Regions from separate parts of the Kitasatospora fiedleri genome, predicted to be linked through region 1. Evidence: riboswitches for the same ligand, from Rfam matches in the RefSeq annotation. Region 1 holds a riboswitch; each other region holds the start of a gene.
What was found. A riboswitch is a leader RNA that binds a small molecule or an ion and turns the genes downstream of it on or off. The one in region 1 is predicted to bind cobalamin.
Positions count from the first base shown of each region.

Region 2: linked by a shared signal. The riboswitch ahead of QMQ26_RS22610 (ribonucleoside-diphosphate reductase subunit alpha) and the one ahead of metE (5-methyltetrahydropteroyltriglutamate--homocysteine S-methyltransferase) in region 1 are both predicted to bind cobalamin.
Region 3: linked by a shared signal. The riboswitch ahead of QMQ26_RS25965 (cobalamin biosynthesis protein) and the one ahead of metE (5-methyltetrahydropteroyltriglutamate--homocysteine S-methyltransferase) in region 1 are both predicted to bind cobalamin.

Region 1 is NZ_OX419519.1:412,515-422,403, forward strand. It holds partial or broken gene QMQ26_RS02250 (MmgE/PrpD family protein) at 1-203, shown strand, start outside; gene prpB (methylisocitrate lyase) at 203-1,108, shown strand; gene QMQ26_RS02260 (bifunctional 2-methylcitrate synthase/citrate synthase) at 1,127-2,263, shown strand; gene QMQ26_RS02265 (short-chain fatty acyl-CoA regulator family protein) at 2,273-3,727, opposite strand; gene folP (dihydropteroate synthase) at 3,796-4,674, opposite strand; gene metF (methylenetetrahydrofolate reductase [NAD(P)H]) at 4,837-5,751, shown strand; gene QMQ26_RS02280 (hypothetical protein) at 5,784-5,999, opposite strand; gene metE (5-methyltetrahydropteroyltriglutamate--homocysteine S-methyltransferase) at 6,125-8,431, opposite strand; cobalamin riboswitch at 8,581-8,818, opposite strand; gene QMQ26_RS02290 (enoyl-CoA hydratase) at 8,940-9,713, opposite strand; partial or broken gene mmsB (3-hydroxyisobutyrate dehydrogenase) at 9,710-9,889, opposite strand, start outside.
Region 2 is NZ_OX419519.1:4,892,001-4,901,889, forward strand. It holds gene def (peptide deformylase) at 1-169, shown strand, start outside; gene QMQ26_RS22605 (ribonucleotide-diphosphate reductase subunit beta) at 241-1,236, opposite strand; gene QMQ26_RS22610 (ribonucleoside-diphosphate reductase subunit alpha) at 1,257-3,671, opposite strand; cobalamin riboswitch at 3,842-3,968, opposite strand; gene QMQ26_RS22615 (GNAT family N-acetyltransferase) at 4,197-4,691, opposite strand; gene QMQ26_RS22620 (helix-turn-helix domain-containing protein) at 4,961-5,947, shown strand; gene QMQ26_RS22625 (histidine phosphatase family protein) at 6,572-7,330, opposite strand; gene mctP (monocarboxylate uptake permease MctP) at 7,497-9,092, opposite strand; gene QMQ26_RS22635 (DUF3311 domain-containing protein) at 9,113-9,418, opposite strand; gene QMQ26_RS22640 (GntR family transcriptional regulator) at 9,596-9,889, opposite strand, start outside.
Region 3 is NZ_OX419519.1:5,701,959-5,711,847, forward strand. It holds gene QMQ26_RS25960 (cobyric acid synthase) at 1-686, opposite strand, end outside; gene QMQ26_RS25965 (cobalamin biosynthesis protein) at 835-1,773, opposite strand; cobalamin riboswitch at 1,805-1,934, opposite strand; gene QMQ26_RS25970 (MarR family winged helix-turn-helix transcriptional regulator) at 2,036-2,554, opposite strand; gene QMQ26_RS25975 (VOC family protein) at 2,618-2,986, shown strand; gene QMQ26_RS25980 (NIPSNAP family protein) at 3,099-3,416, shown strand; gene QMQ26_RS25985 (alpha/beta hydrolase family protein) at 3,737-4,864, shown strand; gene QMQ26_RS25990 (hypothetical protein) at 5,210-6,649, shown strand; gene QMQ26_RS25995 (CDP-alcohol phosphatidyltransferase family protein) at 6,759-7,565, opposite strand; gene QMQ26_RS26000 (phosphatidylserine decarboxylase) at 7,623-8,300, opposite strand; gene QMQ26_RS26005 (acyl-CoA dehydrogenase family protein) at 8,731-9,889, opposite strand, start outside.

The sequences.
Region 1 (9,889 bases):
GCCCCTTCGACCGGCCCGCCTACCAGCGCAAGTTCCGCACCCTCGCCGCCGACGTCGTCGCCCCCGCCGACCAGGACCGCTTCCTGGCCGCCGCCGACGGCCTCGCCGAACTCGGGGCCGCCGACCTCGGCGAGCTGTTCCCGGCCGTGGACACCGAAGCGGTGCGCGCCTTCGACGCGACCCTGCCGAAGGGCCTGTTCTGATGCTGCACACCCGCACCACCCCCGCCCAGCGCCGCCGGGCCTTCCGCGAACAGCTCGCCTCCGGCCGGCTGCTGCGCCTGCCCGGCGCGATCAACCCGCTCTCCGCCCGCCTGATCCAGGATCTGGGCTTCGAGGCCGCGTACCTGTCCGGCGCGGTGCTCGCCGCCGACCTCGGCCTGCCCGACATCGGCCTCACCACCGTCACCGAGATCGCCCAGCGCGCCCAGCAGACCACCCGCGCCACCGACCTGCCGGTGCTCATCGACGCCGACACCGGCTTCGGCGAACCCATGAACGCCGCCCGCACCGTCCAACTCCTGGAGGACGCCGGCGTCGCCGGCCTCCACCTGGAGGACCAGGTCAACCCCAAGCGCTGCGGCCACCTCGACGGCAAGACCGTCACCCCCCGCGAGCAGATGGTGCGCCGGATCCGGGCCGCCGTGGACGCCCGCCGCGACCCCGACTTCCTGCTCATGGCCCGCACCGACGCCCGCTCCGTCGAAGGACTCGACGCCGCGATCGCCCGCGCCAAGGCCTACGTCGACGCGGGCGCCGACGCGGTCTTCCCCGAGGCGCTGGCCGACCTCTCCGAGTACGAGGCGTTCCGCAAAGCCGTGGACGTACCGCTGCTCGCCAACCTCACCGAGTTCGGCAAGACCCCGCTGCTGGACACCCGCACCCTGACGGACCTCGGCTACAACATCGCCCTCTACCCCGTCACCCTGCTGCGCCTGGCGATGGGCGCGATCGAGGACGGCCTGCGGACCATCGCCGCCGAAGGCACCCAGGAGTCCCTGCTGCCCCGGATGCAGACCCGCTCCCGGCTGTACGAGCTGCTCGGCTACCGGGAGTACGCGGCCTTCGACTCGGCCGTCTTCGACTTCACCCTGCCGCCCGGCACCTGACGCACCGGAGGTTCACCCATGCCCGCCACCACGCCCGGGGTCCACCGCGGCCTCGCCGGTGTCGTCGTCGACACCACCGGGATCTCCACCGTCATCCAGGAGACCAACTCCCTCACCTACCGCGGCTACCCCGTCCAGGAGCTGGCCGCCCACCGCTCCTTCGAGGAGACCGCCCACCTGCTGTGGCACGGTGAACTCCCCGACCCGGCCCAGCTGCGCGAGTTCCGCGCCCGCGAGAGCGCGCTGCGCCCGCTCGACCGCACCACCGCCGAACTGCTGGCCAAGCTGCCCGAGACCTGCCACCCGATGGACGTGCTGCGCACCGCCGTCAGCTTCTTCGGCGCCGAGGACCCCACCGAGGACGACGGCCGCCCGGCCCCCGCCCTCGCCAAGTCGCTGAACCTGCTGGCGAAACTGCCCACCGTCGTCGCCGCCGACCAGCGCCGCCGCCGCGGCCTGTCACCGATCGCCCCGGACCCGGACCTCGGGTACGCCGAGAACTTCTTCCACATGTGCTTCGGCGCGGTGCCCGCCCCCGAGGTGGTGCGCTGCTTCGAGATCTCCCTGGTGCTGTACGCCGAACACAGCTTCAACGCCTCCACCTTCACCGCCCGGGTGGTCACCTCCACCCTCTCCGACCTCTACAGCGCCGTCACCGCCGCGATCGGCGCCCTCAAGGGTCCGCTGCACGGCGGCGCCAACGAGGCGGTGATGCACATGCTGGAGGAGATCGGCGACCCGGACCGCGCCGCCGACTGGCTCGACGAGGCGCTCGCCTCCAAGCGCAAGATCATGGGCTTCGGCCACCGCGTCTACAAGAACGGCGACTCCCGCGTCCCGATCATGCAGGCCGCCCTCGACCGGCTGGTCGCGCAGTCCGCCGACCCGGAGGTCACCCGGCTGGCCGCCCTGCACACCGCCCTGCGCGAGGCCATGCTGGAGCGCAAGGGCATCCACCCCAACCTCGACTACCCGGCCGGCCTCGCCTACCACCTGATGGGCTTCGACACCCCCGTCTTCACCCCGATCTTCGTGATGAGCCGGATCACCGGCTGGACCGCCCACATCATCGAACAGCTCGCCCACAACGCCCTGATCCGCCCGCTCGCCTCCTACGACGGCCCCGGCCAGCGGCCGGTGCCGGCCTCCGTGTAGCCGCCGGGCTCACCCGGCTCCCGGGTACTCCTCCCCGTCGGCCACCGGGTAGGGGACCCGGGTGCGCCGGTCCGGGTCCACCACGAGCCGGCCGGCGGCCGGGGGGCGGGCCCGCTGGGCGCAGTCGGTCCGTTCGCAGATCCGGCAGCCCAGGCCGATCGGGGTCGCGGCCCGCCCCCCGTCGAGGGCGATCCCCTCGGAGTACACCAGACGGTGGGCGTGGCGCAGTTCGCAGCCGAGGGCGACGGCGAACTCGCTGCGGGGCGCCCGGTGGCCGTGGCCGCCGTGGGTCACCGTCCGGGCGATCCAGAAGTAGCGCTTGCCGTCGGGCATCTCGGCGACCTGGGTGAGGATCCGCCCGGGGGCGGAGAACGCCTCGTAGACGGTCCAGAGCGGGCAGGTGCCGCCCAGCCGGGAGAAGTGGAAGTCGGTCGCCGACTGCCGCTTGGAGATGTTGCCCGCCCGGTCGGCGCGCAGGAACGAGAACGGCACGCCCCGTCGGCCGGTGCGCTGCAAGGTCGAGAGCCGGTGGCAGACCGTCTCGAAACCGACGCCGAAGCGTGCCTGGAGCAGTTCGATGTCGTAGCGCACCTCCTCCGCGGCCGTGTGGAAGGCGGAGTACGGCATCAGCAGGGCGCCCGCGAAGTAGTTGGCGAGACCGATCCTGGCCAGGTCGGCGGCCTGCGCGGAGGTGAAGGCCGGTTCGGCCGCCGCGACCAGGGCGTCGAGCAGCGGGCGGTGTTCCAGCAGCGCGAGCTGGGTGGCGAGTTGGAAGGCCCGCTGGCCGTCCGCCAGCCAGGGCGACAGGCGCAGGGTGCCGCTCGCCGGGTCGAACCGGCGCATCTCGGCCCGGTCGCCCGGGTCGGCGTCCAGCACCCGCACCCCGTGCCGTTCGCCGAACCTGGCCACCAGCGCGGCCGTGCGGCCGCTCGGGTCCGCGGCGAGGGCGGCGGCGGTGCGTTCGGCCTCCGCGTCGAGGACCGCGATGTGGTTGTGGTGCGCGTAGAAGAAGTCCCGCACCTGGTCGTGGGGTTCGGCGGGCACCAGCGCCGCGGCGGCACCCCCCGGGTGGTCGAGTTCGGCGACCCGGGTGACGGCCTCCCGGTAGCGGCGGTGCAGCGCGACCAGCGCCCGGGCGACGTCCGGATGGTTCCGGCTCGCCTCCACCACCTCCTCCGCCGCGACCGCGGGGCCGCACGCCTCGTCGGCGAGGGCGGCCCGCAGGTCGGTGGCGAGCCGTTCCTCCTCCGCCTCGGAGAAGAACTCCGGCTCCACGCCGAAGACTTCGGAGATCCGCAGCAGCACCGCGGCGGTCAGGGGCCGCCGGCTGTGCTCGATCTGGTTGAGGTAGCTGGTCGAGAGGCCCAGCTCGTGCGCCAACTCGACCTGGTTCATGCCGTGCTCGCGGCGCAACCGCCGCAGCTTCGCGTGGGCGAAGACCTTGCGCCTGACGGGTGGTGCCATGGTGCGGCGTACCTCTCTCCTCTTTCCCGGATGGTCTTTTTCTCCGGATGGTCTTTCGTTCGGGTGCGTCAGGGGGCGGTCGCACGCCCCGCCCGGTGGGCCCGCAGGGCGGCTTCGACCCGGACCGCGTCGGCGACGGCCCCGACCTCGTGCACCCGCACCGCCCAGGCGCCCTGCGCGGCGGCCAGGGCGGCCGTCGCGGCGGTGGCGGCGTCCCGCTCCCGGGCCGGGCGGGGTTCGCCGGTGGCGGGGTCGGCCAGCAGCTCGCCGAGGAAGCGCTTGCGGGAGGGCCCGACCAGGAGGGGGCGGCCGAGCGCGGCCCAGGCGTCCAGGGAGGCGAGCAGCGCCCAGTCGTCCCGGCGCCCCTTGGCGAAGCCGAGCCCGGGATCGACCACGATCCGCTCCGGATCGACGCCGGCCGAGACCACCGCGTCCATCCGGCGGCGCACCTCCTCGACTACCTCGGCGACCACGTCCCCGTAGTCGGCCAGGTCGTCCATCCGCCGGGACTGCCCCCGCCAGTGCATGAGCACGAACGGCACGCCCGCCCGGGCGACCGTCTTGGCCATCGCCTCGTCCGCCAGACCGCCGCTGACGTCGTTGACGAGACCGGCCCCCGCGTCGACCGCGGCCTCGGCGACTTCGGCCCGCATCGTGTCGACGCTCACCGGGACGCCCTGTCGGGCCAGGCCCCGCACCACCGGGAGCACCCGGGCGAGTTCCTCCTCGGCGGGGATGCGGCGCGCGCCGGGGCGGGTGGACTCCCCTCCGACGTCCACGATGTCGGCGCCCCGGGCCGCCAGCTCCAGTCCGCGTGCGACGGCCCGTCCCGGGTCCAGCCAGCGGCCCCCGTCGGAGAAGGAGTCCGGTGTGACGTTGAGGATTCCCATCACCGCGCAGCGGTGGTGGTCGGGGACGCCGGCGAGTCCGTGCGAAGGTCTTTCCATGCCCTCATTGTGCGGCATCACCGCAGCCTGCCCCGCCACCCGTCCGACCGCCTTTCCCCTCCTTCGGAAATTCCGCACCTCCGCATTCACCCGGCGAAATCCAGCCGTATCACAGGGTGGACTGCCGGGGACAGTTCCGCGTGCACCGGATAGCCTGCTTTCATGACACTGGGAACCTCGTCCATCCGCACCGACCGGGCGGTCTCCGTCCGTGATCTCCTGGCCACCGGAAAGCGTTCCTACTCGTTCGAGTTCATGCCGCCGCGCAGCGCCGAGGCGGAGGCCGGGCTGTGGAACGCGATCCGTCGGCTGGAGGCGCTGGCACCGACCTTCGTCTCGGTGACGTACGGTGCCGGCGGCTCCACCCGGGAGCGGACGGTGGGCGTCACCGGCCGCATCGCGCAGGAGACCACGCTCACTCCGGCGGCCCACCTGACCGCCGTCGGCCACAGCGTGGCCGAGCTGCGCAACATCCTCGGGCACTACGCCGACCAGGGCGTACGCAACATCCTGGCCCTGCGCGGCGACCCGCCCGGCGACCCGCTGGGCCCCTGGAACCGGCACCCCGAGGGGGTGGAGTACGCCGCCGACCTGGTGGCCCTGATCAAGGAGTCCGGGGACTTCTGCGTCGGGGTGGCCGCCTTCCCCGAGCGGCACCCGCGCTCCCCCGACTGGCAGGCGGAGATCCGCCACTTCGTCGGGAAGTGGCGCGCGGGTGCCGACTACGCGATCACCCAGATGTTCTTCGACGTGGACAGCTACCTCCGTTTCCGCGACCGGCTCCAGGGCGCCGGATGCAATATCCCGGTGATTCCGGAAATCATGCCGGTGACCAGCATCCGGTCACTCCGACGCATTCCCACGCTCAGCACAGCGGCCATTCCGGCCGATTTCTCCGCCCGGATGGAAGCACACGGGGACGACACCGCGGCGGTTCGCTCCATCGGGATCGAACACGCCACCGGCATGTGCCGCCGACTGCTTTCCGAAGGAGTTCCCGGCCTGCATTTCATGACCATGAACTTCTCCACCGTCACCAGCGAGATCTACCAGAACCTCGGTCTGTCCCGGTCCTGACGGGCGGGGGCGGTCCGGGCCGCCCCCGCCCGTCAGGACGGCTCCCGGTCCGGCGCGCCACCACCGCCCTCGGCCAGGGCCAGCCGGGCCAGCGCGTCCGCGAGTGCCTGTTGGAGGACCCGCGTCCGGGCTCCGATGGCGCCCACCTGGCGGCGGGTGGCCAGCAGTCCCTCGTACTCCTTCTCCGAAATGACGACCAGGACTTCACCGTCGATCCGGACCCGGCGCGGCAGCGGCCTCCTGCTCATGTACGACCCCCTCTGTCACTGCGACGGCCGGCTCCCCGCCCCGGACGGTCCCGGGCGGGGAGCCGACCGTCCGGGCGGGCGCGGCTCACGGACCGCACCCGCCCTTCCTGCCTGTTCCCGGTGGTTCAGTCGGCCAGTTCTGCCCGCAGGGTGCGGGCGGCGGTGACCAGGCTGTCGATCGAGGCCCGGGTCTCGGTCCAGCCGCGGGTCTTCAGGCCGCAGTCCGGGTTGACCCAGAGGCGTTCGGCGGGGATCGCGGCCAGCCCGGCCCGCAGCAGTGCCAGCGCCTCCTCGGGGGAGGGGACGCGCGGGGAGTGGATGTCCCACACGCCCGGGCCGACCTCGCGCGGATAGCCGGCCTCGGCCAGTTCACCGGCGACCTCCATGTGCGAGCGGGTGGCCTCCAGGGAGATCACATCGGCGTCGAGGTCGTCGATCGCCGTCATGACGGCACCGAACTCGGCATAGCACATGTGGGTGTGGATCTGGGTGTCGGCGCGGACCCCGGAGGTGGCGACCCGGAAGGACTCGGTGGCCCAGTCCAGGTACGCGGAGCGGTCGGCGGCACGCAGCGGGAGCGTCTCGCGCAGCGCGGGTTCGTCGACCTGGATCACGGCAGCGCCCGCCGCCTCCAGGTCCGCGACCTCGTCGCGCAGGGCGAGGGCGACCTGCCGGGCGGTGTCGGCCAGCGGCTGGTCGTCGCGGACGAACGACCAGGCCAGCATGGTGACCGGGCCGGTCAGCATGCCCTTGACCGGGCGGTCGGTGAGGCCCTGCGCGAAGCGGTACCAGTCGACCGTCATCGGGTGCGGACGGGAGATGTCGCCCGCCAGCACCGGCGGACGCACGTACCGGGTGCCGTAGGACTGCACCCAGCCGTGCCGGGTGGCCAGGTAGCCGGTGAGCTGCTCGGCGAAGTACTGCACCATGTCATTGCGCTCGGGCTCGCCGTGCACCAGCACGTCCAGACCGGCCTTCTCCTGGTACGCGATCACCTCGCGGACCTCCGTCTCCATCCGCTCGCGGTAGGCAGCGGTGTCGATCCGGCCGGCCGTCAGGTCGGCACGGGCCACCCGCAGTTCGGTGGTCTGCGGGAAGGAGCCGATGGTGGTGGTGGGCAGCAGCGGCAGGCCGAGCCGGGCGCGCTGGGCCTCGGCGCGCTGCGGGTAGGGCTGGGCCCGACGGGCGTCGGCGTCGGTGACGGCGGCGGCCCGGGCCCGGACCGCCGGGTCGCGGGTGATCGGCGAAGTGGCGCGGGAGGCGAGGTCGGCCCGGTTGGCGGCCAGGTCCGCGGCGATCGAGACCGCCCCCTCGCGCAGGCCGCGCGCGAGCAGCGCCACCTCGGCGGCCTTCTGCTTCGCGAAGGCCAGCCAGCGGCCGATCTGCGGGTCGACGTCACGCTCGGCGGACGCGTCCAGCGGGACGTGCAGCAGTGAGCAGGAGGGGGCGACGTCCACCGTGTCGGCCAGGCCGAGCAGGGTGCCCAGGGTCGCCAGGGACCTCTCCAGGTCGTTGATCCACACGTTGCGGCCGTCGACCACGCCCGCGACCAGCCGCTTGCCGGGCAGCCCGCCGACGGCCGCCAGGTCGCTCAGGTTGCCCGCCGCCGGGCCGGTGAAGTCCAGCGCGAGCCCGTCGATCGGGGCCTTGGCCAGCACCGGCAGGGCTTCGCCGAGCCGGTCGAAGTAGGAGGCGACCAGCAGCTTCGGCCGGTCGGTGAGCGCGCCCAGCTCCCGGTAGGCGCGGGCGGCCGCGTTCAGTTCGGCCGGGGTGCGGTCCTGCACCAGCGCGGGCTCGTCGAGCTGCACCCAGGCGGCGCCGGCCGCCCGCAGGTCGGCCAGCAGCTCCGCGTACACCGGCAGCAGCCGGTCCAGCAGGGTGAGCGGCTCGAAGTCGGCGGCCACGCCGGGCGCGGGCTTGGCGAGCAGCAGGTAGGTGACCGGGCCGACCAGCACCGGGCGGGCGGCGTGGCCGAGCGCGAGCGCCTCGCCGAACTCGGCGACGGCCTTGGCGGAGTTCGCGGCGAACACCGTGTCCGGGCCCAACTCCGGCACCAGATAGTGGTAGTTGGTGTCGAACCACTTGGTCATCTCCAGCGGCGCCACCTGCTGGGTGCCGCGGGCCATCGCGAAGTACCCGGCCAGCGGGTCGGCGGCCACTGCGGCCCGGTGCCGGGGCGGGATCGCGCCGACGGCGACGGTGGTGTCCAGCACGTGGTCGTACAGCGAGAAGTCGCCGGTGGGGACTTCCTGGACGCCCGCCTCGGCGAGCTGCTTCCAGTTGCTCCGGCGCAGGTCGGCGGCGGTGGCCAGCAGGGCTTCCGCGGTGACGGCGCCCTTCCAGTAGCCCTCGATCGCCTTCTTCAGTTCCCGGTTCCCGCCCTGGCGGGGGTATCCGTGAACGGTTGCCGCGGCTACGGACTTCGTGGTCAAGGGACTCTCCTTCGCGAGTCTGTCTCCTCAAGGGGCCCGGGACGGGACGAGGACGCGAAGGTATGCCGAACCGGACGGACGCCGACACGGCTCCGCCTGGTATGCACGCCGACCCGCCCACGAGGTCACCGGAAGACCGCGCGCGAACGGTCGCGCACGGACAGCGGGCAGGTCTTCGGACTCGCGGGCACACCCGGGGAGTTCGACACTCCCGGGCACCTACTGGCCGTCGCTTCCCAGGTCCGTCCGGACCCAGTGCGTATGACGGCGGTCGTTCCCACTCACCGCTGCGGGGCAGTCCCGGACTGGCCGTTGAAGGCGTCACCGGGTTCCCTCTTACGACGCCCCGCCTGGCGGACGGGGCGAACCAGCTGCACCGGCCAGAATACGGCCAACACCGAGGTGCCGTGGGAAGAATCGCCAAATCGTCCGCATCCTGAGATGAGCGGGGTCTTGTGGGCTCGCCGCAGAAGGCTCTGCGGCGAGCCCACAAGACCCCGTCGGCGGATCAGCGGTGGGTGAACGACGGTGCGCGCTTCTCGGCGAACGCCGTCATGCCCTCCTTCTGGTCCGCGGTGGCGAAGACCGCGTGGAAGAGCCTGCGTTCGAAGCGGACGCCCTCGGCGAGCATCGTCTCGAAGGCGCGGTTGACGCTCTCCTTCAGCATGACCGCCGCCGGGGCGGACATCGCGGCGATCGTCCCGGCGGTGGCCAGGGCCTCGGCCTGCAACCGGTCCGCCGGGACGATCCGGGAGACCAGGCCGGCCCGTTCGGCCTCCTCGGCGTCCATCGTCCGGCCGGTCAGACAGAGCTCCATCGCCTTGGCCTTGCCGATCGCCCGGGTCAGCCGCTGCGAACCTCCGATGCCGGGGATGACTCCGAGCTTGATCTCCGGCTGGCCGAACCTCGCGTTGTCCGCCGCCAACAGGACGTCGCACATCATCGCCAGTTCGCAGCCGCCGCCCAGCGCGTACCCGGACACCGCGGCGACCACCGGTGTGCGCAGGGCAGCGAAGCGGTCCCAGGCCGCGAACCAGTCGCCCAGGTAGGCGTCGACGAAGGCGAGTGCCTGCATCTCCTTGATGTCGGCCCCGGCGGCGAACGCCTTCTCCGAGCCGGTGACGACCAGACAGCCGATCTCCGGGTCACGGTCGAACTCCGTTGCCACGGAGACGACTTCGGTCATCAGCTGGGTGTTGAGGGCGTTCAGCGCCTTCGGCCGGTCGAGGGTGATCAGCCCCACCCGCCCGCTGCGTTCGACCCGGATCGTCTCGTACGTCATGCGGGGTCCTTCCGGAGGGTGTGGATGATCGCGGAGAAGTCCAGCCCCGCCTCCTCGCCCCGGGCGAAGGCCGCGTACAGCTCGGCTGCCCGGCCGCCCAGTTCGGCCGGAACTGCGGCGGTGGCGGCCGCCTCGGCGGCCAACCCGAGGTCCTTGGCCATCAGCGCGGCGGCGAA
Region 2 (9,889 bases), 4.5 Mb from region 1:
CCCGGTCCGGGTCGAGGGCACCGGCTTCTTCGCCCGCTGCCTCCAGCACGAGACCGACCACCTGTACGGCTACCTGTACATCGACCGCCTCTCCAAGCGCGACCGCAAGGACGCGCTGCGGCAGATGGCCGAGGGCACCCCCAAGTACGCCACCGTCCCGAACGACTGACGCCGCGGCGGGCACGCGCGGAGGGCCGCACCCCGCCGGGGTGCGGCCCTCGTCGTCGGTGGCGGGGCGGCCTAGAAGTCGTCGTCGAAGGAGACCGAGCCCTCGACGGCCACCTGGTAGGCGGAGACCCGGCGTTCGAAGAAGTTGGTGAGCTCCTGGACGTTCTGGAGCTCCATGAAGCCGAACGGGTTGGTGGAGCCGTAGCGGATCGGCAGGCCGAGGCGGGCCAGGCGCTGGTCGGCGACGGCCTGGAGGTACTCGCGCATCGACTCGGTGTTCATGCCGGGCAGGCCCTCGCCGCACAGGTCGCGGGCGAACTGGAGCTCGGCCTCGACGGCCTCCTCCAGCATCTCGGTGACCTGCTGCGCCATCTTGTCGTCGAAGAGGTCGGGCTCCTCCTCGCGCACGGTGTCGACCACCGAGAACGCGAAGTCCATGTGCATCGACTCGTCGCGGAAGACCCAGTTGGTGCCGGTGGCCAGGCCGTGCAGCAGGCCGCGGCTGCGGAACCAGTACACGTAGGCGAACGCGCCGTAGAAGAACAGGCCCTCGACGCAGGCCGCGAAGCAGATCAGGTTGAGCAGGAAGGCCCGGCGGTCCTCCTTGCTCTGCAGCGAGTCGAGGTGGTCGACCGCGTTCATGTACGTGAAGCAGAACTGGGCCTTCTGCGCGATGGAGGGGATGTTCTCCACCGCGGCGAAGGCGGCGTTGCGGTCCTCCGGGTCGGGCAGGTAGGTGTCGAGCAGCGTCAGGTAGAACTGGACGTGCACGGCCTCCTCGAACAGCTGCCGCGACAGGTAGAGCCGGGCCTCGGGGGAGTTGATGTGCTTGTAGAGGCTCAGCACCACGTTGTTGGCGACGATCGAGTCGCCGGTGGCGAAGAACGCGACCAGCCGGCCGATCATGTGCCGCTCGCCCTCGGAGAGCTTGGCGAGGTCGGCGACGTCGGAGTGCAGGTCCACCTCCTCCACGGTCCAGGTGTTCTTGATCGCGTCCCGGTACCGGTCGTAGAACGACGGGTAGCGCATCGGACGCAGCGTCAGCTCGAAGCCCGGGTCGAGCAGCATCTTCTTCTGGTCTTCGGTGCTCACTGGCAGGCCTCGCAGGACTCGGGGTTCTCCAGCGAGCAGGCGATGGCGTCCTGCTCGGCCTGGGAGAGGGTGGGGGTCTGCACCGGCACGGGGGCGGCGGTGCGGGTGGCGCCGGACGCGGCCTGGGCGATCCGGGTCGCCGGGCGCGAGCGCAGGTAGTAGGTGGTCTTCAGACCGACCTTCCAGGCGTAGGAGTACATCGAGGAGAGCTTGCCGATGGTCGGCGCGGCCATGAACAGGTTCAGCGACTGGCTCTGGTCGATGTACGGCTGGCGGGCGGCGGCCAGGTCGATCAGCGCGCGCTGCGGCAGCTCCCACGCCGTGCGGTACAGCGAACGGACCTCCTGCGGCAGCCAGTTGAACTCCTGGATGGAGCCGTTGGCGTCGCGCAGCGCGTCCCGGGTCTGCTGGTCCCAGACGCCCAGCTCCTTGAGCTCGCGCACCAGGTACGGGTTGACCTGGAGGAACTCGCCGGACAGCGTCTCGCGCTTGAACAGGTTGGAGACCTGCGGCTCGATGCACTCGTACACGCCGGCGATGGACGCGATGGTCGCGGTCGGGGCGATCGCCAGCAGCAGCGAGTTGCGCAGGCCGACCTCGGCGATCCGGGCGCGCAGCGCCTCCCAGCGCTCGGTCCACCGCGGGTTCGCCGAGCCGAAGTGGTCGACGTGCAGCTGGCCGCGGGCGGCCCGGGTCTCGCCGTACGCCTCGTGGCGGCCGAACTTCTCGGCCAGGTCGGCGGAGCGCTCGTACGCGGTGAGCATGATGCGCTCGGAGATCAGGGTGGAGAGGGTCTTCGCCTCGGCGGAGTCGAAGTCGATCCGCAGCTGGAAGAAGACGTCCTGCAGGCCCATCACGCCCAGGCCGACCGGCCGCCAGCGGGAGTTGGAGGTGCCGGCCTCGGTGGTCGGGTAGAAGTTGATGTCGATCACGCGGTCGAGGAAGGTCACCGCGGTGCGGACGGTGGCGTCCAGCCGGTCCCAGTCCATCGCGTTCAGCAGGTCGGCGGCGGTGGCGCCGGGGGCGACGTGCGCGCCCAGGTTGACCGAGCCGAGGTTGCAGACCGCGGTCTCGGAGTCGTCGGTGACCTCCAGGATCTCGGTGCACAGGTTCGAGGAGTGCACCGTGCGGCCGGGCAGCGCGGTCTGGTTGGCGGCCCGGTTGGAGGCGTCCTTGAAGGTCATCCAGCCGTTGCCGGTCTGCGCCAGGGTGCGCATCATCCGGGCGTACAGGGTCTGCGCGGGGATGGTGCGCACGGCCTTGCCGGCCAGCTCGGCCTTGACGTACGCCTCGTCGAACTCGGCGCCCCACAGGTCGACCAGCTCCGGTACGTCGGCCGGGGAGAACAGCGACCAGTGGGCGTTGGCGTTGACCCGGCGCATGAACTCGTCCGGAATCCAGTGCGCCAGGTTCAGGTTGTGGGTGCGCCGGGCCTCCTCGCCGGTGTTGTCGCGGAGTTCCAGGAACTCCTCGATGTCGGCGTGCCAGGTCTCCAGGTACACGCAGGCCGCGCCCTTGCGCCGGCCGCCCTGGTTGACCGCCGCCACGGAGGAGTCCAGGGTGCGCAGGAACGGCACGATGCCGTTCGACTGGCCGTTGGTGCCGCGGATCAGCGAGCCGCGGGAGCGGATGCGCGAGTAGGACAGGCCGATGCCGCCGGCGTGCTTGGAGAGCCGGGCGATCTGCGCGTACCGGTTGTAGATCGAGTCCAGGTTGTCCAGCGGCGAGTCCAGCAGGTAGCAGGAGGACATCTGCGGGTGCCGGGTGCCGGAGTTGAACAGCGTCGGCGAGCTGGTCAGGTACTCCAGCCGGCTCATCAGGGTGTACAGCTCGGCGACCTCGCGCACCGACTCCTCGGTGGTGCCGACCGCCAGGCCCGCCGCCACCCGCAGCAGGAAGTGCTGCGGGGTCTCGACCACCTTGCGGGTGATCGGGTGGCGCAGCAGGTAGCGGGACTGCACGGTGCGCAGGCCGAAGTACTCGAAGCGGTCGTCGCCCGCCTCGTCGATCAGCGAGTCGAACAGGCCGGCGTGCTCGGCCACGAACGCGGCGGTGGCATCGCCGATCAGGCCCTCGGCGTGGCCCGCGGCCACCGAGGAGGAGAACGAGGTGACGCCCTGGGTGGCGGCCTCGTCGCGGATCTCCAGCGCCAGCAGGCGGGCGGCCAGCTTCGAGTACTGCGGGTCCTCGGCGATCATCGACGCGGCGGCCTCCACGGCCAGCCCGCGCAGCTCGGCGAAGTCCGAGCCGGCGTGGCGGCCGCGCAGCGCGGCGGCGGCGACGTGGCCGGGGTCCACCTGGGGGAGGTCGGTGCTGCGGTCGGTGAGCAGCCGGAGCAGCGCCGCACCGGGATCGGTGAAGGCGTCGGCGGATACCTGGGACGGCAGGGTGACTGAGGCGGCGACGGTCAAGGCGCACTCTCTCCTGTGGCGGCGGACGTGGCTCGGGTCGTCCGGCACCGCACGCGGCCAGGGGAGGGCGGCACGAAGGAACGAGAACGCGTTCCGGCGCGCGAAGACCACCCCCGGTCCGCCCGCGAGACCGGACGGAAAAGCTGTGCTGCATGGCGTCTGCGGGGATGCCGTGTCGCACACCGTCGGCAGGTCCTCGGACTGCGCGGGCGTCGCAGCAACCCGCTCACCGTTGCGGGGCAGTCCCGGATTCGCACCGGATTCCCCTGCGTCGACAGCGAGAGTGAGCATACATGTTGTGGTGGCTGGAACTGGAAGCACCAGATGTAGTAGCGCGTGTCGCGTCGGCGGTGCCGCGCGTAGACAACGAAACCGTCCGCGAACCGTCCGCCGGCCGCCCACGAACCGTCCGCCGACCGCCCACGAACCGTCCGCGAACCGCCCACTGACTGCCCGTGGGCCCGCTCGTGAACCCGCCCGCGGACGGCCTGCGGACGGCTTCGGGGCCCGGCTCGGGGCCCGCCCTCAGAACCGCGTCGTGTAGACCCACAGGTCCGTGCCGGGCGCCGCCGACCAGTCCCGCGCGGGGCTGCGGACGAAGCCCAGGGCGTCGTAGATCCGGTGCGCGGCGGTCATCGTCGGCCGGGTGGAGAACGCCATCCCGGCCAGTCGCAGTTCCCGGCTGCGCGCGATCGAGGCCCGCACCAGGGCCCGGCCGACGCCGCGCCCGCGGGCCGCCGCGCCGACCGCGAGCATCCGGATCTCGCCCTCGTCGGGGTGCGCGACGTCCGCCCACGCGGTGCCGCCGGGCGCGAAGGTCACGCAGCCGAGCACCGCCCCGCCGTCGTCGACGGCGACCAGGAGCTCGGCCTCCCGGTTGCGGCGGGCGGCGTCGCGGAGGAGTTCGGCGTACGGGGAGTCGGGGCGGGTGTGGCCGTCGCCGACGAAGGCTTCGACGCTGACCTCCCCGGCTCCGGCGAGGTCGCGGTCGAGGGCGCGGCGGACGGTCGGGGAGCGCATCCGGACAGTGTGCCGGACGGCCGCCGGCGCGGGTCGGCCAGGTCCGGGTCGAACGGGTAGCCGCCCGGCCGGTGCACGTCGTCGCGGCCGTGCCGGCCGTTGCGGTCCAGGTCGCGGCCGACCAGGACGCCGAGGAGTCCGAAACTGCCGAGGAGGCCCAGCAGGGCGAGTGCGGTGGTCATGCCTCCACTGTCCGCGCCCGGCCGGGGCCGGACGAGTGGCAGGAACGCACCATTGCCACGAAATCCTGCCACTGCCATGCTGGCCGGATGCGGAAGCTGGAGAACGTCGCCGTCGTGGTGCTGGAGGAGGTCCACCCCTTCGAACTGGGGGTGGCCTGCGAGGTGTTCGGCCTGGACCGGAGCGAGAGCGGCCTGCCGGTCTACGACTTCGCCCTGGTCGGCGACCGCCCCGGCCCGATGCGCACCCACTCCGGCTTCACCGTCGACGTCCCGCACGGCCCCGAGCGGATCGCCGGGGCCGACCTGGTGATCGCCACCGCCACCGGCATCCGCGCGCACTACCCCGAGGAGGTCTGCGCGGCGCTGCGGGCCGCCCACGACCGCGGCGCCCACCTGCTGTCGATCTGCTCCGGCAGCTTCCTGCTCGGCGCGGCCGGCCTGCTCGACGGCCGCCGCTGCACCACCCACTGGCGCTACGCCGACCTGATGGCCGAGCGCTTCCCGCTGACCACCGTCGAACCCGGCGTGCTGTACGTGGACGACCACCCGGTGATCACCTCGGCCGGCACCGCCGCGGGCATCGACGCCTGCCTGCACCTGGTCCGCAAGGTGCAGGGCGCCGAGGTGGCCCGGGCGATCGCCCGCCGGATGGTGGTCGCCCCGCACCGGGACGGCGGCCAGGCCCAGTTCATCAACCGGCCGGTGCCCGAGGGCGGCGGCGAGTCGCTGGCCGGGGTGCTGGAGTGGATGCGCCGCCACCTCGACCGGGAGACCGGCGTCGACCAGCTCGCCCGGCTCGCCCACATGTCGCCGCGCACCTTCGCCCGCCGCTTCCGGGAGGAGACCGGCACCACCCCGCACCGCTGGCTGACCGGCCAGCGGGTGCTGCTCGCGCAGCACCTGCTGGAGTCCACCGGCGAGAGCGTGGACGCCATCGCCACCCGCTGCGGCTTCGGCAACGCCGCCACCCTGCGACACCACTTCGGCCGCCGCCTCGACACCACCCCGCAGGCCTACCGCCGAGCCTTCGGCGGCCCGCGCCGCGCCGCCGGGCCGCAGTACCAGGACGCCTGACCGGGGCACGGCGGGGGAGCGGGGACGAGGGCTGGAACCAAGGGCTGGAACCAAGGGCTGGAACGAGGGCCGGAACGAGGGCTGGAACGAGGGCTGGAACGAAGGGCTGGAACGAGGGCCGGAACGAGGGCTGGAACGAAGGGCTGGAACGAAGGGCTGGAACGAAGGGCTGGAACGAGGGACCGGGCCGCGGACGCCGGGCTGCGGCAGCAGGGCGTCCGGGCCCGGGGTGCCCCTGCCGGGAGTCGCCCGTCCGGGACGAGCCGCAGGCGCTCGCGGCCCCGTGGCGGGGGCCAGGTCGGGGGTCGGGTTTCCGTGCCGCCGGGCTGCGGCAGCAGGGCGTCCGGGCCCGGGGTGCCCCTGCCGGGAGTCGCCCGTCCGGGACGAGCCGCAGGCGCTCGCGGCCCCGTGGCGGGGGCCAGGTCGGGGGTCGGGTTTCCGTGCCGCCGGGCTGCGGCAGCAGGGCGTCCGGGCCCGGGGTGCCCCTGCCGGGAGTCGCCCGTCCGGGACGAGCCGCAGGCGCTCGCGGCCCCGTGGCGGGGGCCGGGCCGGGGGTCGGGTTTCCGTGCCGCCGGGCTGCGGCAGCAGGGCGTCCGGGCCCGGGGTGCCGGCGTGGGGCTGCGGTCAGGTCGAGAGGTGGTCGGTGCGGTTCCAGCCGGTCGGGCGCAGCCGTCCCTCGTGGGACCGCCACGTGCTGGTCGAGCAGTTCGCCACCGGGGGCAGGGCCAGCAGCTCCCGCTCGGTCGGCCGGTCCAGGACGTGGCGCAGCATCAGGACCGTGCAGTCGTGCGCCACCACCAGCACCGGCCGGCCGGCCTCCTCCGCGCACAGGTCGCGCAGCAGGTCGCGGACCCGCAGGGCCACGTCCAGCCAGGACTCGCCGCCCGGCGGGCGGTAGTACAGCTCGCCCATCCGCCGCCGCCGGGCCGCCTCCGCGGGGTGGTCGCGTTCGATCGCGGCCTTGGTGAGCATCTCCAGCACGCCAAGCTCGCGGTCCCGCAGCCGCTCGTCGTGGCGCACCGCCAGCCCCACCTGGACGGCTCCCAGCCCGGACGCCTGGGCCAGCGCGATCCGGGCGGTCTCGGCGGTGCGCACGTACGGGGAGCACCACACCGAGCGCGGCCGGTCGGCGGGCGGCAGTTCGGCCCACCAGCGGCCCAGGTCGCGGGCCTGGTCCTGGCCGTGCAGGGAGAGCGGGATGTCGGCGTCCCGGCAGGTGATCGGGACGGCGAGCGCGCCGCTGGCGTCCGCGTGCCGGAACTCCACGTTGGCGGTGGACTCGCCGTGCCGGGTGGCGATCAGGAGCGAGGGCAGTCTCGGTCCGGGGTCCGGCTGCTGCGCCTCCGGACGGTGCCCGTTGCGTACCGTGGTGAGGTCGGTCATGGCGGTGGCTCCCCGTGGTCGGTGGCGCGGGCGAGTGGACCCGTCTCCCCCGGTCTCTCCAGGGAGCGGGCGGTCATAACAGATGGTCGCGCCGTCACCCCAGTGTCGATCGGGGCAACGGCGCGACCACAGGGCGCATGGCGCGGCTATGCGCGCCCCCGGTGCGTCAGTGCGCCACCGCGGGCTGTGGAGCACGCTCCACGGCCTCGTCGCCGGACTCCGCGGAATAGTCCGCCTTCGAGGTCTCGTCGGCCCCCTCCGGGGCCTTCAGGGCCCGCAGCACCAGCGTCAGGACCACGGCCACCGCCAGGTTCAGCACGAACGCGGTCAGACCGATGTAGCCGGTCTGCCCGATCCCCGGGATGTTCGAGCTGCTGCCGCCGAAGTGCTTGGTGGCCGGGGAGGAGATCCCCCAGGCCAGCCAGGTGCCGTACACCATGCCGACCGCCCAGCCCGCCAGCAGCGCCCAGCGGTGGAACCACCGGGTGAACAGGCCCGCCACCAGCGCCACCGCGGTCTGCAGGATCCACAGGCCGCCCAGCAGCTGGAAGTTGATCGCCACCTGCTTGTCCATCAGCAGCACGAACACCAGCGCGCCGACCTTCACCAGCAGCGAGGCGATCTTCGCCACCCGGGTCTCCTCGGCCGGCGTCGCGTCCGGCTTCAGGAACTCCTTGTAGACGTTCCGGGTGAACAGGTTCGCCGCCGCGATCGACATGATCGCCGCCGGCACCAGCGCGCCGATCCCGATCGCCGCGAACGCCACCCCGGTGAACCAGGACGGGAACATGTCCGCGAACAGCTGCGGCACCGCCAGCTGGCTGTTGTAGCCCTTCACACCCTTGCCCACCCCGGCCGCGATCGCCAGGAAGCCCAGCAGCGCCAGCAGGCCCAGCATCAGCGAGTACGCCGGCATGATCGCCATGTTCCGGCGCACCGTGTTGCGCGACTTCGAGGCCAGCACGCCGGTCACCGAGTGCGGGTACATGAACAGCGCCAGCGCCGAACCGAACGCCAGCGTCGCGTACGCCCACTGCCCCGACGGGCCGACCACCAGCGCCCCGCTCGGCTTCCCGTTCGCCCCGAGCGTGGCGAACTTGTGCTGCGCCGCGTCGAACACGTGCCCGTAGCCGCCCAGCCGCATCGGGATGTAGACCACCGCCACGATGATCACGATGTAGACCAGCGCGTCCTTGACGAACGCGATCAGCGCCGGCGCCCGCAGGCCCGAGGAGTACGTGTACGCGGCCAGCACGCCGAACGCGATGAACAGCGGCAGGTCCTTCAGGAACCAGTTGCCGCTGCCGCCCACGCCCAGCACGTCCAGTACCGCCTGGATGCCGACCAGCTGCAGCGCCACGTACGGCATGGTCGCCAGGATGCCGGTCAGCGCCACCGCCACCGACAGCCCGCGCGAGCCGTACCGGCCGCGCACGAAGTCCGCCGGCGTCACGTACCCGTGCACCCGCGACACCGACCACAGCCGGGGCAGGAACAGGAACACCAGAGGGTACGCGATGATCGTGTACGGCACCGCGAAGAAGCCCGCGGCGCCGGCCGCGTAGATCGCCGCCGGCACCGCGATGAACGTGTACGCGGTGTACAGGTCGCCGCCCAGCAGGAACCAGGTGATCCAGGTGCCGAAGCTCCGGCCGCCCAGCCCCCACTCGTGCAGGTGCGCGGCGTCCGCGGCGCGCCGCCAGCGGGAGGCCAGGAAGCCCATCACCGTCACCGCGGCGAAGAACAGCAGGAAGACCGTCATCGCGGTCCAGTCGACGTGCTTCACGACCGGCCCCCGTCCGACGGCTGGGCGGGCAGGACCGGGACGGCGGCGGGGACGGCCTTGCGGGCCGCCTCGTCCCGCCGGATCAGCAGGTACGCGGCGCCGGTGAACAGCGCCGACACCGGCACCCACAGCAGCTGGTACCAGTAGAAGAACGGCATTCCGCCGAGTTCGGGAGAGGTCTTGCTGTAGGACGGCACCCACAGCACCACCACGATCGGCACCAGCAGGCACAGGCCGGCCAGCACCCGGGCGGGGGAGACCACGGGCGGTGCGCCCGCGGCAGGGACTTGGGACGACGACACGAGCGGCTCCTGGCTGACGAGGAGTCACCTCAGTGGCACCGCAACGCACATGGCTGTGCGCCCGCCGAGCAGCACCCTCGGTGATCGAAAGGTCCCCGAGAGGCTAGGGCAGCGGAGCGACCCGTGTCACTACCCGGTCAACCCGGATCGCCCGTTCACACGCCCGTTCACACGGACTCACACCGGCCGGTTCAACCGCGTGATGAACTTGTACCGGTCGCCGCGGTAGATCGAGCGCACCCACTCGACCGGCGCGCCGTCCGCGTCGAAGGAGTGCCGGGACAGCTGCAGCATCGGCAGGCCCAGGTCGGAGCCGAGCAGGCCGGCCTCGCGCGGGTTGGCCAGGGTGGTCTCGATGGTCTCCTCGGCCTCCGCGACCGTCACCCCGTAGACCTCGCGCAGCGCGGTGTACAGCGAGTTGTGCTTGGCCAGGTTGCGCCGGAGCGCGGGGAAGCGCTTGGCGGACAGGTG
Region 3 (9,889 bases), 5.3 Mb from region 1:
CCCTGGAGCATCGGGAACGTCCCCAGCACCGGGCGGCCGGTCAGCTGCCGCAGCATCTCCAGGCCCGGCGCCAGCAGCCGGGCGTCCCCGCGGAACTTGTTGACCAGCCACCCCGCGACCAGCGACTGGTCGTCCGGCGACAGCAGCGCCAGCGTCCCGAACATCGACGCGAACACCCCGCCGCGGTCGATGTCCCCGACCACCACCACCGGCAGCCGGGCCGCCGAGGCCAGCCCCATGTTGGCGATGTCCCGGTCCCGCAGGTTGATCTCCGCCGGGGAGCCCGCGCCCTCGCACACCACCACGTCGAACCGCGACCGCAGGTCCGCCAGGCACTCCAGCGCCCGCTCCAGCAGGACGGGCTTGCGCTCCCGGTAGTCCAGCGCCCCGACCTCCGCCACCGCCCGCCCCAGCAGCACCACCTGACTGCGCCCGTCGGCCCCCGGCTTCAGCAGCACCGGGTTCATCGCCGCCTCCGGCGCCACCCCCGCCGCCTGCGCCTGCATCGCCTGCGCCCGCCCGATCTCCGCCCCGTCGACCGTCACGAAGGAGTTCAGCGACATGTTCTGCGCCTTGAACGGCGCCACCCGCACCCCCTGCCGGGCCAGCCACCGGCAGATCCCCGCCGTCACCACGCTCTTCCCCGCATCCGAGGTCGTACCGGCCACCAGCAGCGCGCCGTTCACGGCAGGACTCCTTCACAACGGAGGGGAAGAGGGGAGGGCGCAGCGGCCCGGACGGGACGCGGGAAACGACGGACGGAGGCGGGCGGTCCGCCGGAACGGGCCGGAGCCGGAGCCGGTCGCCCCGCCCGCGCGCGCCGCGCGCTCGGGTTCACCCGCGCCGCCCGGCCAGGACGGCCCGCGCGGCGAGCGTCGTGGCGAGGGCGAGCGCGCCGACCCGGCGCGAGAGGCGGCAGGCCCGTTCGATGTCGGGGGCGCCGACCGGCGGCAGCTCCGCGCCGAGGACCGGCCGGTGCTCGACCCGCTCGCCGTAGCGCAGCGTCCCGCCCAGCCGGACGCCCAGCGCGCCCGCGAACGCGGCCTCCGCCTGGCCCGCGTTGGGGCTCGGGTGCGCGGAGCCGTCCCGCCGCCAGACCCGCCAGGTCCGCCCGGGCGCGCCGGACGCGGCGACGGTGAGCAGCGCGGTCAGCCGGGCGCCCGGCCAGCCCGCGACGTCGTCCAGCCGGGCCGCGGCCCAGCCGAAGCGGCGGTAGCGCGCCGACCGGTGCCCGACCATCGCGTCCAGCGTGTTGACGGCCCGGAAGGCCAGCAGCCCCGGCACGCCCGCCACGCCGCCCCACACCAGGGCGTTGACCACCGCGTCGGCGGTGTTCTCGGCGACCGACTCGACCACCGCCCGGGCCACCTGCCGCTCGTCCAGGCCGGACGGGTCGCGCCCGCACAGGTGCGGCAGCCGCTCCCGGGCCCCGGCCAGGTCGCCGTCCGCCAGCGAGCGCCCGATCGTCCGGGCCTCCCGGGTCAGCGACGTCCCGCCCAGCACCGTGAAGGCCGCCGCGGCGGCCAGCGCCCCCGCCGCGAGCGGCGAGCGCCGCGCCGCCCGGACGGCCAGCCCCGCGCCGCCCGCGACCGCGCCGACCGCGAGCGCGGTGTGCAGCGCCCCGGCCCCGCGGTGGTCGTGCCACAGGCTGCGCTCCAGCCGGGCCGCGGCGGTGCCGAACAGGGCGACGGGGTGGCCGCGCCGGGGATCTCCGAACCGGGCGTCCGCGAGGTATCCCGCGGCCGCGCCCACCAGGTACGGGGCTGCCCCCATGGCGTTGTGTCCTCACTCAGGGTCCGCGCCCCGGATCGACGGAACGGGGGCCAGAGTCTCCTGACTTCCGGTCACCCCGCGCGGGGTGTTCCGGTCACAGTGGCGGGACCGCGCCGGACTCGCACCGGCTTCCTCTGCTTGCCTCCGTTTGGCCCGAAGATCCCACCACGCCCGCTTCGGGGCAGTCAACCGAGCCGGCGGAGGGTTTGGTCACACCCCGGACCGGGCCCCGCCGGGCGGGTCGGCGGGGCAAGGTGCCAGCTCAGGAGGGGTGTGCGGCGGGCGCGCCGGCGCCGCCCTCCCGGCCGTCCCGGTGGTCCGGGCCGTCCGGGCCGTCGCGCAGCGAGCGGACCATGCTCCGCAGGCTCCGGAGCGCGTCCGACCGCTCGGCCTCGGTCATGCCCGCCAGCATCCTGACCTCGACGGACCGGACCGCCGCGCTGGCCCGCTCCAGGCTCCGCCGCCCCCGGGGGGTGAGCCGGGCGGGCAGGGCCTTCCCGACCGGGGGCTCCGCGGGCCTGGTCACGTAGCCGTCCCGCTCCAGGTTCTGGAGCAGCACGTTCATCGACTGCCGGGTCACGAACGCGCCGCGCGCCAGCTCGGAGTTGGACAGGCCCGGCCGCTGGGCCAGCAGTTCGAGGCAGGAGTAGTGCGTCACCGTCATGCCGAGCGGCCGCAGCACCTCCTCCATGGCCGAGCGCAGGACGCTCGACGCCTCCTTCAGCAGGTAGCCCAGTGAGCTGTCCAGGTCGATGCCGGGGCCGGGGCCGCTTTGACTCATGTCAGTAGTCTGACATACGTTGGTGCGTGTCAGGAATCTGACACGAAGGAAAGGAGCACCGCCATGCCCGCCACCGGCCCCGACTTCCTCTCGCTGCAGGCCCGCGACCTCGCCGCCTCGCAGGCGTTCTACGAGCGCTACCTCGGCCTCGTCCGCTCACCCGCCGGACCGCCGCACGCCGTCGTCTTCGCGACCCGGCCGATCGCGTTCGCCCTCCGCGAGCTCGTCCCCGGCACCGACCTCGACTCCGCCGCCCGGCCCGGCATCGGCACCGCGATCTGGCTGCACGCCACCGACGTCCAGACCGTCCACGACGCCCTCGCCGCCGACGGCCACACCATCGTCTCCGCGCCGATCGACGGCCCCTTCGGCCGGACCTTCACCTTCGCCGACCCCGACGGCTACCACGTCACCCTCCACGACCGCGCCTGAGACCGCGCCCGAACCCGCGTCCGACCGGCCGGCGGCTCGGCCTCCGCGTGCGAGCGGCTGGTCCCGGGGGAGCGGGGACGGCCCGCGCGCGCCAACTCGCCAGCCTCGACGCATGATGACCTGCGTAGTGGAGTACGTGATCGATCCGGCGCAGATCGAAGCCTTCGAGAGGTTCGGGCGCCGCTGGATGGAGTTGGTCAACCGGCACGGCGGCACGCACCACGGCTACTTCCTGCCGGCGGAGGGCGCCAGCGACAAGGCGCTCGCCCTCTTCAGCTTCCCCAGCCTCGCAGCCTACGAGCAGTACCGGACCCTGTTCGGCAAGGACCCCGATTTCGTCGAAGCGGACCGCATCAGGGACGACAGCGGCTGCGTCCTGCGCTACGAACGCACCTTCATGCGCCCGCTCCTGCCGGACCCCTCCCCGTGACCCGGGACGGACATCCTCCCGCGCCCCCGCCGCCGCCCTTCCGGCGCCGGCACACCGCGGGCCTCGGCCCTGCCGCTCCTGCCCGACGGACCGGCAGATCCCGGCTGCCTCACCGGCCGGACCACCCACGATCCGACCGGGCGGTCGCCATCGGACCGCGTACGGCAGCGAAGCGCCGGACCTGAAGGCCGTCCGCGCCCGGTCAATCCCGGGTGCGACGACCGCGCCGTCCCGTCACCCGCCGCGCCGCCCCGATTCGCCGTCCGTCCTGCGGGCAGGTGGACTGGGAGGACAGGACCGCCAGGACCCGGGAGACCGCCATGCGTTGGGGAACCGCCGCCGTCGTCGCAGCCGCCGCCGCAGGAACCGGAGCGGCGGCCTTCCTGCTGCTCGGCCGGAGAGTGTCGGACCGGGTGGTGCGCCCCGACCCGGCGCGCGGGGCGTTCGGGCCCGCGCCGATGAAGGTGAAGGTGCACGCGCTGGGGCCCGGGCGGGTGGTGCTGACCGCCACCCCGGACACCCTGCGCCCCGGCCACTACGCGCTGGAGTGGGGCGGGGGCGGCCACGCCGTGGTGGGCGAGGTGCTGGACAACGCCGGCGACCGGGTCGTCCGGCGGCTGGAGCGCGCCGACGGCGGCACCCTGGCGGTGGGCACCGAGGTCCGGGTCACCCCGCGGGTGCTGCTCGGCGACCCGCGCACCGCCCTCGGCCTGGACTACGCGGAGGTCGCGGTGGCCGGCGAACTCGGCGACCTCCCGGCCTGGCGCACCGCCGGCATCCGCGGCACCTGGGTGGTCCTGGTGCACGGCCCGGGCGTCGACCGCGAGCAGGCGCTGCCGGTGCTGCCGCTGCTGCACGCGCTGCGGCTGCCCACGCTGTCCGTCAGCTACCGCGGCGACGCGGGCACGCCCGCCCCGCCCGACGGCCTGGGCCACTTCGGCGAGACCGAGTGGCAGGACGTCGACGTCGCCGTCCGGTACGCGCTCGCCCAGGGCGCCACCAAGGTGGTGCTGTACGGCTGGTCGGTCGGCGCGACGATCGCCCTGCACACCGCGGCCCGCTCCACCTGGCGCGACCGGATCGCCGGACTGGTGCTGGACTCCCCGGTGCTGGACTGGTCCGAGACCGTCCGCCGGGGCACCACCCGGAGCTGGTCGTCCCCCGCCCTCGGCGAACTCGGCACCCTCGCCGCCCAGGGCCGCACCGGCGTCGACCTCGCCGACTTCGCCCGGATCGCCTCCGGTGCCGACCTGGCCTCGCCCGCGCTGCTGCTGCACAGCCCCGACGACCCGGTCGCCCCGTGGAGCGCCGCCCGGCGCCTGGCCGAGGGCCGCGACGACCTGGTCAGCCTGCACCCGGTGCCGCACGCCGAGCACGCCGCCCTGTGGAACGCCGACCCGGACGGGTACACCGAGGCGCTGCGCCGCTTCCTCACCCCGCTGCTGTGAGCCCCGCCCCCGCGAACCCGCCGCGCTGCCGCGAACCCGCCGCGCTGCCGCGAACCCGCCCCGCCCCGCGAACCCGCCGCGCGGGTGGGAACCGGAGCGCCGCCCACCGCGTCTCCGTCTCGGAGCGGTCACGATATCCGCCATGTCCACGTCGAAAAGCGGAGTGATTCCTCCCGTTTCGCGGCGACTCGTCCCCCACCGTTCGAGCCGTTCGGACATCGGGCCGAGACAGCGCGGCAGTCGATGTGACAGAAGGCCCGTACAAGGGGAAGACTGCACGGCGTGACGTCTCGGAACCCGCGCGACCGTGATGCCCCGCACCCGCCCCACCGCACCGGTGCGACGGTGACCCGTCTGCCCGGAACGGCGGCCGTCGGTCGTGCGGAGGGCACCCCACCCGCCGCCGCCACCCGCCGCCGGGTCCCCGCGAAGCCGGGGCGCGGCCGGGCGCCCGTGCCGGACGGCTTCCCCGCCCCCTCCGAGCTCGCCCCGCTGGCCCGCCGGATGCTGGCCGACGCCGTCCGCGTCGCCCGCTGGGCCGGCGAGCTCTCCGAGGTCGACAAGCGCGGCGAACTGCTCCCCGACGACGCCCGCGCCGCCGGGCGCGCCCTGGCGATGACCGTGGGCGCCGCCGCCAACGCCTGGGGCCAGGCCCTGCTGGTCGGCCTGGTCGAACTCCGCGACGGCGGCGCCGGCCCCGGCTGGCGGCTGCACGCCTGGGAGCACGACGACGAGGCGGTGGTCCGCGGCTGGTCCGCGCTGTTCGACGCCTGGACGCTGCTCGCCCCCGTCCCGCCCGCCGCGCTGCGCGGCGTCTTCGCCCAGCTGGCCGGGCAGGCCGTCGACCAGGCCCCCCAGCTGCTGTCCTTCCTGCACCTGGTGGACGGCCCGGTCGCCGACAGCGAACTGCTCGAACTGCTCCGCCGCGGCCTCGACGAGCGCCGCCTCGGCCCCAGCTCCGGCACCTTCCCGCTGTCGCCCGTCCCGCACGCCGCGTTCGCGGTCTCCGCCGTCCGCGGCACCTGCCGCGAGCCGCAGATCGACACCCCGCACTCGCCCGCCGACGTCGCCGCCGTGCTCGACTGGATGCTCGACGGCCTGGCCGCCGTCGGCGCGCTCGGCCGCCGCGACGAGGCCGCCGAGCTCTCGCCGCTCGGCCACTGGGCGGTCCGGGCCAAGCTGGAGGAGATCTGCACCGTCGCGCAGACCGCCGCCGGCCACATCGAGCAGAGCGCCGCCGAGCTGCTCAGCGCCTGCGCCGACTACAGCCCCGGCCCGGCCCGCGCCGAGTTCCGGGCCTGGGTCGCCGCCCGCCCCGCCGACCGCGCCGTCGCCGAGCTGCTGGAGGCCGCCCGCGGTGAGGACGCGCTGGTCCGCGGCCTCGCCTTCGAGGCGCTGCGGGTGGTGGCCGGCTCCACCGCCGAGCAGGGCGTGCGGGGCGCGGTCGAGGAGGCCGTTCTGCGCCCCTACGCGCTGCTCTGGCTGGCCGAACAGCTGGACGAGGAGGGCGTGTCCCCGGCCGACGTGCTGGGCGCGGAGGACGCCGCCTGGCTGTGGGTGGACACCGCCGCCGCCGTGCTCGACCACGGCGAGACCGCGCTGCTGGTCGGCCACGTCGAGGGCGCGTCGGCCGGCGAGCCGGTCCGGCTGTTCCACCGGGCCCGCCAGTCCGGCCACCCGCGCGCCGCGAGCGTCCTGACGGCCGTCGCCTCGGTCCACCCCGACCCGGCGGTCGCCCGGGCCGCCCGCCGCAGCGCCTTCTCGGTGCACAACGGCGGCGCATAGCCGCCTCCCCGCACAGGGGAACGCGACAGCACGGAGCGCCACGGCAAGAAAAGAGCCGCCCTCCCGGAAGTTCTCCGGGAGGGCGGCTCTCTTCGCGTACCGCGGGGTGTCAGCCCCGGTTCTCCGCCCGTCGCGCCCGCACCACGCCGACCTTCTCGCCGACCTTGCGGCGGATGACCAGCAGCGGCGCCATCGCGGCCAGCGCGATCTGGGCGACCGCGCCGATGTGCATCAGCGTGTCGCCGCCGGGCAGGCCCGCCGCCCAGGAGGCGAGGCAGCCGATGGAGACCACGATCCAGGCCAGCGTCGCGGTGGCGAGCAGGCCCTGCGGCTTGGGGTACTCGATCCGGCTGACCATCAGGTAGGCCACGCCGAAGATCATCAGCAGGCCGGGGACGAACGGCGGGTCGAGCAGCACGATGGCCAGCACGGTCATCGCGCCCATCGGGCAGGGCATGCCCTGGAAGATCCCGGGCCGCATCTTGACCGCCGAGAAGCGGGCCAGCCGCAGCACCACGGCCAGCAGCACGGTCAGCGCGATGAACGCGGACAGCTGCTGGTTGGAGCCGGGGGAGACCAGGCCCCACACCGCGACGAAGTAGGCCGGCGCGATGCCGAAGCTGATCAGGTCGGCCAGGTTGTCGAGCTCGGCGCCGAGCGCGGAGGAGCGCAGCTTGCGCGCCACCAGGCCGTCGAAGAGGTCGCACATGGAGCCGATCAGCAGCAGGGTGACCGCGGTGGCGGCGCTGTGCTTGACCGGTGCGGTCGACTCGTCGGTGAGGTGCGGCATCAGGATGCCCGTGGTGATCGAGTAGATCGCCAGGAAGCCGCAGACGGCGTTGCCGAGGGTCAGGAAGTCGGCGGTGGACAGGTGCTGGGGGAGCGGGGGGCGCGCAGTTCGCGGTCCCGGGCCCAGCGTCGACGGCGGAGCTCGGTCGACTCTTCGTCGTCGAGCTCCATGAGGGTTTCCGGATCAGTCACGGTCAAGGCGAGTCACCCCGGCGGTGGTCTTCTGGCCGACCGTGACGCCGACCTCGACGCCCGCCGGCAGGTAGGTGTCGACGCGGGAGCCGAAGCGGATCAGACCGACCCGCTCGCCCTGCTCGACCTTGGTGCCGGCGTCCACGTAGGGGACGATGCGGCGGGCCACGGCACCCGCGATCTGCACCATCTCGATGTCGCCGAGCTCGGTGTCGAAGTGCCACACGACGCGCTCGTTGCGGTCGCTGTCCTTGTTGAACGCCGGGACGAACCCACCGGCGACGTGCTCGACGGACGTCACGGTGCCGGCCAGCGGCGCCCGGTTGACGTGGACGTTGAGCGGGCTCATGAAGATGGCGACGCGGGTGCGCCCGTCCGGCCACTCGTCGATCGACTGGACCACGCCGTCGGCCGGGGAGATGACCCGGCCGGCGCCGATCTCGCGCTCCGGGTCGCGGAAGAACCACAGCATGCCAGCGCTCAGGGCGCAGGCGGGCACGGCCGCCAGGGCCCACTTGCCGGAACGCCGGGTGAGGGCGGTCGTCACGGCGGCGGTGGCCAGCGTGGGAACGAACCAGGGGGTGGCGCCGCGCGCGATGGTCACGCGGGGACGGCGACCCTCGGGTCCGGGACCCTGGGCGGAGGTGTGAGGGGACGGGCTGATGGGCATCGAGGACCTTTAGTCGCGGCCCGCGCGGGGACAGTGAATCGCCCCTGGACTGGGGGCCACCGCGGGGATCGAGTGGTGTGGACGGCTGCTGTCCGGGTGGATGCTATCGGGACCTGCCCGTATATGGGCAAGCCGCCTGCTAGTCGAACTGCGCCTGCCTGCTCGGCCGAGCGCCTGCTATGCATACGACCGTAACCGGAGCGGAGCCGGTTCCCCAAGAGGTGGCGGGTCACGGGTGATTCACGTCTCAGTGACGGCGGTGTGACACGCGGTGTGCGGGGGCGGTCGACCGGCGCGTACCTGCACAAACGCGCCGGTCGACCGCCTCCAGCGCCGGTCCCGCCCCCGGGACGGCTGACCAGGCCGGGGCGGGCGCGGCGCGGTACGGACGGCGGGCCGCACGCCCACCGTCCGTACCGGGAGAGGGTCTTCAGTCGGTGAGCCGGTACTCCTCCAGCAGCCGGCGTCCCACGATCATCTTCTGGATCTCCGCCGTACCTTCACCGATCAGCAGCATCGGGGCCTCCCGGTACAGCCGCTCGATCTCGTACTCCTTGGAGAAGCCGTAGCCGCCGTGGATGCGGAAGGAGTCCTCGACGACCTCCTTGCAGTACTCGGAGGCCAGGTACTTCGCCATGCCGGCCTCCAGGTCGTTGCGCTGCCCGCTGTCCTTCTTGCGGGCGGCCATCACCATCATCTGGTGCGCTGCCTCGACCTTGGTGGCCATCTCGGCCAGCTTGAACTGGATCGCCTGGTGCTCGGCGATCCGCTTGCCGAAGGTGACCCGCTGCTGGGCGTAGGAGATGCCCAGCTCGAAGGCGCGGCGGGCCACCCCGCAGCCGCGCGCGGCCACGTTGACCCGGCCGACCTCGACGCCGTCCATCATCTGGTAGAAGCCCTTGCCGGGGACGCCGCCGAGGACCCGGTCGGCCGGGACCCGGACGTCCTGGAGCACCAACTCGGTGGTGTCGACGCCCTTGTAGCCCATCTTCTCGATCTTGCCGGGCACGGTCAGGCCGGGCACGGTCGGGTTGGCCCCGAAGCCGGGGGTCTTCTCGATCAGGAAGGTGGTCATGTTCTTGTAGGGGGTGCTGCCGCCCTCGTCGGTCTTGCAGAGCACCGCGACCAGCGAGGAGGTGCCGCCGTTGGTCAGCCACATCTTCTGGCCGTTCAGGACGTACGCGTCGCCGTCCCGGACGCCCTTGGTGGAGATCGCCGAGACGTCGGAGCCCAGGCCCGGCTCGGACATCGAGAAGGCGCCGCGCAGCTCGCCGGCCGCCATCCTCGGCAGGAAGTGCTCCTTCTGCTCCGGGGTGCCGTGCGCGTTGATCATGTGCGCCACGATGAAGTGGGTGTTGACGATGCCGGAGACCGACATCCAGCCGCGGGCGATCTCCTCCACCACCAGGGCGTAGGTGAGCAGCGACTCGCCGAGGCCGCCGTACTCCTCCGGGATGGTCAGCCCGAACAGGCCGAGCTGCTTCATCCCCTCGACGATGGCGGTCGGGTACTCGTCCCGGTGCTCCAGCTCGGTGGCGACCGGGATGATCTCCTTGTCGACGAACTCCCGCACGGTGGCGAGGATGTCC